Saccharicrinis fermentans DSM 9555 = JCM 21142: one gene and its partner. Each later gene encodes a partner of the first gene's protein in a complex. Links are inferred from orthologs where the notes say so. Each region holds a gene or a part of one and is shown on either strand. Other genes may lie near its edges. The genes, in order: scpA and meaB.

Evidence for each region.
Region 2: the proteins of scpA (region 1) and meaB are in contact, whole or in part, in a crystal structure (PDB 8DPB), measured with the Methylorubrum extorquens proteins. The link is inferred for Saccharicrinis fermentans DSM 9555 = JCM 21142 from one-to-one orthologs. Residues at the interface, in SOR27001.1 of Methylorubrum extorquens: Glu577, Glu578, Asn579, Asp580, Gly581, Arg582, Arg583, Arg585, His596, Ala604, Ser605, Ala608, Asp609, Gly611, Phe612, Asp613, Val614, Asp615, Ile616, Gly617, Pro618, Leu619, Glu625, Arg628, Gln629, Val631, Glu632, Asn633, Asp634, Glu661; in SOR26638.1 of Methylorubrum extorquens: Arg20, Ala21, Ala24, Arg25, Thr28, Ser32, Arg33, Arg34, His37, Thr98, Gly99, Gly100, Ser101, Ile102, Leu103, Lys106, Thr107, Ala110, Ala113, Ile114, Asp115, Arg116, Ala118, Phe119, Ile120, Arg121, Pro122, Pro124.

The regions. Positions count from the first base shown.
Region 1 is NZ_KI912107.1:4,078,620-4,081,869, forward strand. The notes cover bases 125-3,039. They hold scpA (methylmalonyl-CoA mutase), read left to right. Parts: upstream 125-459; coding sequence 460-2,619; downstream 2,620-3,039. Other genes in these bases: mutA (methylmalonyl-CoA mutase small subunit), read left to right, coding at 125-370; CYTFE_RS0116625 (hypothetical protein), read right to left, coding at 2,706-3,039. Outside these bases: more of mutA, read left to right, coding at 1-124; more of CYTFE_RS0116625, read right to left, coding at 3,040-3,131. UniProt on the Escherichia coli protein: Catalyzes the interconversion of succinyl-CoA and methylmalonyl-CoA. Could be part of a pathway that converts succinate to propionate.
Region 2 is NZ_KI912107.1:3,413,600-3,416,846, forward strand. What follows is about bases 165-3,076. They hold meaB (methylmalonyl Co-A mutase-associated GTPase MeaB), read left to right. Parts: upstream 165-1,017; coding sequence 1,018-2,136; downstream 2,137-3,076. Other genes in these bases: CYTFE_RS0113895 (DUF1573 domain-containing protein), read left to right, coding at 165-882; CYTFE_RS0113905 (TlpA disulfide reductase family protein), read left to right, coding at 2,184-3,076. Outside these bases: more of CYTFE_RS0113895, read left to right, coding at 1-164; more of CYTFE_RS0113905, read left to right, coding at 3,077-3,247. UniProt on the Escherichia coli protein: Binds and hydrolyzes GTP. Likely functions as a G-protein chaperone that assists AdoCbl cofactor delivery to the methylmalonyl-CoA mutase (MCM) ScpA and reactivation of the enzyme during catalysis.

The DNA of each region.
Region 1 (3,250 bases):
ACCTAAAGTGTTTATGCTTACTTATGGTAATCTGAATATGCGTTTGGCACGTTCACAGTTCTCTGCGAACTTTTTTGCCTGTGCTGGTTATCAGATTATTGACAACAACGGTTTTGATACTGTTGAAGCCGGAGTTGAAGCCGCCAAGGCTGCCAAAGCCGATATTATTGTTCTTTGCTCATCAGATGACGAATATGTAGATGCTGCTCCAGCAGCCTTTAAAGCTATTAATGGAGACGCTATCTTTGTAGTTGCCGGCGCACCCAAATGCACTGACGATCTCAAAGCACAAGGCATCACTAATTTTATTAATGTACGCTCTAACGTTCTTGAAACACTTCAAGGATTTAGTAAAGAACTAGGTTTGTAAATCGAACACGGAGTCAGCAACACAGAAATAAATAAACATTTCTTTCTGTTTCACTGCACCTCAGTGTTCATCTAATAATCTAAAACAAAATGGCAAGACCAGATTTTAAAAATATAGATTTCAAAAAAAGTTCTCCTTGTGGTGGTGTTAAAGCCAAAGAGTGGGAGAAAAAACATGGGATAAAAAAAGACTGGGTAACCCCAGAACGCATCCCTGTAAAAAGTGTATACTCAGCAACCGACTTGGAAGGAATGGAGCATTTAAATTATGCAGCAGGTCTTCCTCCATACCTACGCGGACCATACTCAGGTATGTATGCCATGCGTCCATGGACTATTCGTCAGTATGCTGGATTTTCCACTGCGGAGGAATCCAACGCCTTTTATAAAAGAAACCTTGCTGCCGGACAAAAAGGATTGTCTGTTGCATTTGACTTGGCCACACACCGTGGTTACGATTCAGACCACGAACGAGTAGAAGGAGATGTAGGTAAAGCAGGTGTAGCGATCGACTCTATCAAGGACATGCGTATTCTATTTGATGGTATTCCATTAAATAAAATGTCGGTATCCATGACCATGAACGGAGCCGTTCTACCGGTATTGGCCTTTTATATTGTAGCAGGCTTAGAGCAGGGCGCTAAGTTGGAAGAGCTTTCCGGAACAATCCAGAATGATATTCTAAAAGAATTTATGGTGCGTAACACTTACATCTACCCACCAAAATTCTCCATGAAAATCATTGCTGATATCTTTGAGTACACATCTAAAAACATGCCTAAGTTCAACTCTATATCTATCTCAGGTTACCACATGCAAGAAGCGGGTGCAACTGCAGATATTGAGTTAGCATATACATTAGCCGATGGTTTAGAATACCTACGTGCCGGTGTTAATGCAGGAATGGACATCGATGCCTTTGCACCTCGCTTATCCTTTTTCTGGGCTATCGGCATGAACCACTTTATGGAGATTGCTAAGATGCGAGCAGGCCGTATGTTATGGGCTAAGATTGTAAAAAAATTCAATCCTAAGAATCCCAAATCATTGGCTTTACGTACGCACTCACAAACTTCAGGGTGGTCATTAACAGAGCAAGATCCATTCAACAACGTAGGTCGTACTTGTATCGAAGCCATGGCATCTGCCCTTGGACATACACAGTCGTTACACACCAATGCGCTTGATGAGGCTATTGCATTACCTACAGACTTCTCTGCACGTATTGCTCGTAACACACAAATTTACATCCAAGAAGAAACGCAAATCACCAAATCGGTTGATCCATGGGCCGGTTCTTACTATGTTGAATCATTGACCAACGAACTAGTAGAGAAAGCCTGGGCATTAATTGAAGAAGTTGAAGAGCTAGGTGGAATGGCAAAAGCCATTGAGAGTGGTGTACCTAAAATGCGTATCGAAGAAGCTGCGGCGCGCACGCAAGCAAAAATTGATGCCGGAACACAGACCATTGTAGGTACCAACAAATATCGTTTGGAAAAAGAAGATCCAATCGACATTTTGGATATTGACAACTCTGCTGTACGTCTTTCTCAAATAGAACGCTTAAAACAATTAAAAGCTGAGCGTAACGAAGAAGACTGTCAAGCCGCGCTTGCTGCCATCACCAAAGCTGTAGAAACAGAAAAAGGCAACTTGCTTGAATTAGCAGTTGATGCTGCTCAAAAAGGTGCTTCGCTAGGTGAAATTTCTGATGCATGTGAAACAATCGTAGGTAGATATAAAGCTGTGATCCGTTCTATTAGTGGTGTTTATTCCAGCGAAGCAGGAAAAGACAAAGAGTTTGAAAAAGCTTGTGGTTTAGCCAAGCAGTTTGCAGAGAAAGTAGGTCGTCAACCTCGTATTATGGTGGCTAAAATGGGACAAGACGGTCATGACCGTGGTGCCAAAGTAGTAGCAACAGGATACGCTGACATAGGTTTCGACGTGGATATGGGACCATTATTCCAGACTCCTGCCGAATCGGCCAAACAAGCTGTTGAAAATGACGTTCACGTAGTGGGAGTCTCTTCATTAGCTGCAGGTCATAAGACTTTAGTTCCTCAGATCATTGCGGAACTTAAGAAACTAGGACGTGAAGATATCATGGTTATCTGTGGTGGTGTAATTCCCGCACAAGATTATGATTTCCTTTACAAAGCAGGAGCCGTAGCTATCTTTGGACCTGGAACATCTGTATCTAAAGCTGCTACCGAAATCTTGAATCTATTACTTCAAGCAGCAGACTAAATAGTCGTATTTTCTAAAATTCTAATACAAAAAAGCCATCCCGAAGAACCGGGATGGCTTTTTCATTATACGCGCAATTCAATATTTTATCTTTTTATAAAATAAATCCGTTCGCCTTCTTCCTTAATATCATAATCATTTATTACATCATCATTAAATATCAATTCAACTTGAGTAACAGGATCTTTAGATTTCCAAAATCCATTTATCTGATCCGATTTCGCTACAATTTTCTCCACGTAACTCCCATCAGACATACGTTTTACAACAGTGTCCAGCACCACATGGTAATCAATTACAAACTGAGAAGTACTTTTCAGATTAATACTCGCTTTCTGCCTATCCATTCCCTTTATAAATACCAAGGTATCTTTGTTGGACACATTTTTATTAATATCATTGCTTAAAAAACAATATATCTTTTTTCTTTTCGTCGTTGTGTTTTGTTGGGCAAACATACATATGGTTCCCAAAGAAACCATCATCGCCAAAATAATTTTCACTTTCATCATCAAAGGATTATACCCATTAAATTCTTACATCTTAGATAAGTCCCTAACTATGCCTACATATACATAGAAAGTCTACTTACTGGTCAGTTCCGTCTCTGGCCAAATACACATGGTATTTA
Region 2 (3,247 bases), 660 kb from region 1 along the record:
AGTAGAAAACCTATTGCACCAGGAGGCAAAGGCTTTGTAAAAGCGACTTTTGACCCACGAAATCGTCCTGGAAACTTTAATAAAACCATTACAGTAACAGCCAATACCGCGAACCCCAATACGGTTTTAAGAATCACAGGCAATGTAACACCTCGTCCCAAGACGCTGGAAGATATTTACCCAAGAGAGGTAGGCCCCTTGCGTTTTAAAACCACACACATTAGTTTCACGCGCATACAACCCAAAGAAAAAAAGAGTGAAACCATTGAATTTGTCAACACCTCCGATCAAACCATTACTTTAGATTTTGACCGAGTACCGAAACATATTAGTTTGGTAGCCAAGCATCAGGACAATTCATCAGGGAGCAATATCAATACATTTAAACCCGGTGAGAAAGGAAATATTACCGCAACTTATAATGCAGCTATCAAAAATGATTGGGGCTTTGTATACGATCAGGTATTTTTAAAAATCAACGGCGAAACAAATTATAAAAACCGCATCAGTGTCAATGCCAATATCCAGGAAGATTTTTCTAGCTGGAGCCAAGAACAAAAAGCAAAAGCAGCAAAAATAAGTGTAGACAATAAAATATTTGACTTTGGTGAGATTAAGCAAGGAGAAAAAGCCAAACACACTTATTATATTACCAACACAGGAAAATCAGATTTATTAATCCGTAAGGTAAAAGCATCGTGCGGGTGTACAGCTATTAAGCCAGCAAAAACAACTATTGCACCTGGAGAAAAAACAGCGATTACTGCAGAGTTTAATTCAGCCGGCAAAAGCGGTCGCCAAAATAAATCAATTACAGTAATTACCAACGATCCTTTGGCCAGCAGCACACTTTTGAGAATACAAGGTACTGTTACCAAGTAATATCATTTGATAACGAAAGGCTACAAATGAATATAAAAACGGAACACCTTCCAGTATGAGGCGTTCCGTTTTTTGCTTAAAAAAGTGACAATTAATGTGGATTTAATGTAAATTCGCAACAAATTTATTGCAGCAATGATTAACGACGACCATCATCATATTGAAAATGACGCCCTTTATAGTAACTTAAACGTTAATAAGGGAGTAGAGAATGTTGAGACGGTTAACGCAGATGCGGCTCAACGATTCCTACAGAAAAAAAGGAAATTACCCAGCGTTGATGAATTCTTCGAAGGCATCCGCAGAGGTGACATTACCTTATTGAGCCAAGCGGTTACCCTTGTGGAAAGTGCCCGCCCGGATCACCATAAGGTGGCCCAGCAGGTCATAGAAAAATGCCTACCCTATTCTGGGAAGTCCATTCGTTTGGGTATTACAGGGGTTCCTGGAGCAGGAAAAAGTACAGCTATAGAAGCATTAGGAATGCATATTATAAAACAAGGCGGAAAGCTGGCCGTTCTGGCCATTGATCCCAGCAGCGAAAGATCCAAAGGAAGCATTCTAGGTGACAAAACACGCATGGAAGAGCTTTCCTCTCAGTCTAACGCATACATCCGTCCTTCACCCTCCGCGGGCTCACTGGGTGGTGTTGCCCGCAAAACACGAGAAACAATAATACTATGTGAGGCAGCTGGATTTGATACTATTTTTATTGAGACCGTAGGAGTAGGTCAATCAGAAACAGCCGTACATTCCATGGTTGATTTCTTTTTATTGATCATGCTGGCTGGTGCAGGTGACGAACTACAAGGTATTAAACGCGGCATCATGGAGATGGCCGATGCCATCGTTATCAACAAAGCAGATGGCAACAATATTCATCGCGCCAATTTGGCCAAGACAGAATACGCCAGTGCACTTCACCTTTTTCCACCTACACAATCAGGGTGGATACCCAGGGTTGAAACTTGTTCGGCTCTTGAAAAAACAGGGATAAATGAGATATGGGACATGGTAAAAGAATACGTTGAAAAGACAAACAAAAACGGATATTTTTCGTACCGAAGAAATGAACAGTCGCAATACTGGATGTTCGAATCAATCAACGAAAATTTAAAATCCAACTTTTACAACAATCCTGAATTAGCAACATTAACAGAATCGTACAAACAAAAAGTATTAAACGACGAGATAAGTTCGTTTAAGGCAGCCCAAGAGTTGCTAAATAAATATTTCAATAAAATAAACCAATAAGTATTTTCAACCGGGTATAAATAAGCTTACCCTTAAAAAGAATCAGAATGAAAAACATTTTTTTAGTGGCAATGATGGCCATTATTTTCGCTGCTTGTCAGCCAACAACTTTCACTATCAACGGTACTATCGAAGGTGTTACCGAAGGGAAAGCGATCTTAAAGAACATAGTGGACGGAAGGCCTGCATCATTGGACACAGCTGATATCGTAGAGGGCAAGTTTACCTTTACAGGAACTGTAGATGAGCCTGAATTATATTTAATTTTTGTTGAAAACAACAATACTCCTATTGTGTTCTTTGGCGAGAATGCCAACATTAACATCGAAGCCAATGCCAACAATATGCAGGAAGCAGTTGTTTCTGGCTCAGACATTACGGATGTGTACACCAGCTTTGTCAATAAAGTTCCGGGAAAAACACGTTTAGAAGAAATCAACTCTGAATATCAAAAAGCGATGGGAGCTGGAGATCAGGCTTCACAACAAGCGCTACGCGATGAGGCAAATGAATTGATGGAAGAACAAAAAGCCTATTTTCTTGATTTTATCAAAAACAACACCAACAGCATTGTAGGTGCCTATATGGCTATGCAGGCTATTAGCGAATTCGACATGGAAGAATTTAAAGCCCTTACCGCTGAATTCGAAGCCAATTTAGGTGACAGTAAGTATGTTACCAATTTGAAAAAAGCCTTGGAACCAATGGAAAAAGCAGCCGCTGCTGCCATGGCCACCGAAATAGGCGCCATTGCTCCAGACTTTACTCTACAGTCTGTTAATGGTGACGAAGTAACTCTTTCTTCGTTCAAGGGCAAATATCTTTTGGTTGACTTTTGGGCTTCATGGTGCAAGCCTTGTCGCGAAGAAAACCCCAATGTTATTAATGCTTATGCCGAGTTCGCTGCAAAAGGATTTGAAGTATTAAGCGTGTCATTAGACAGAGACCAGGATGCATGGAAAAAAGCCATTAAAGACGATGGGCTAGTATGGACACAAGTAATCGACGGAGAAGGCAATACAGCCAACACTTATGGTGTTACAAGCATTCCTTTCACCTTATTACTTGACAAAGAAGGAAAGATCATTGCTAAAAATCTAAGAGGAGAAGC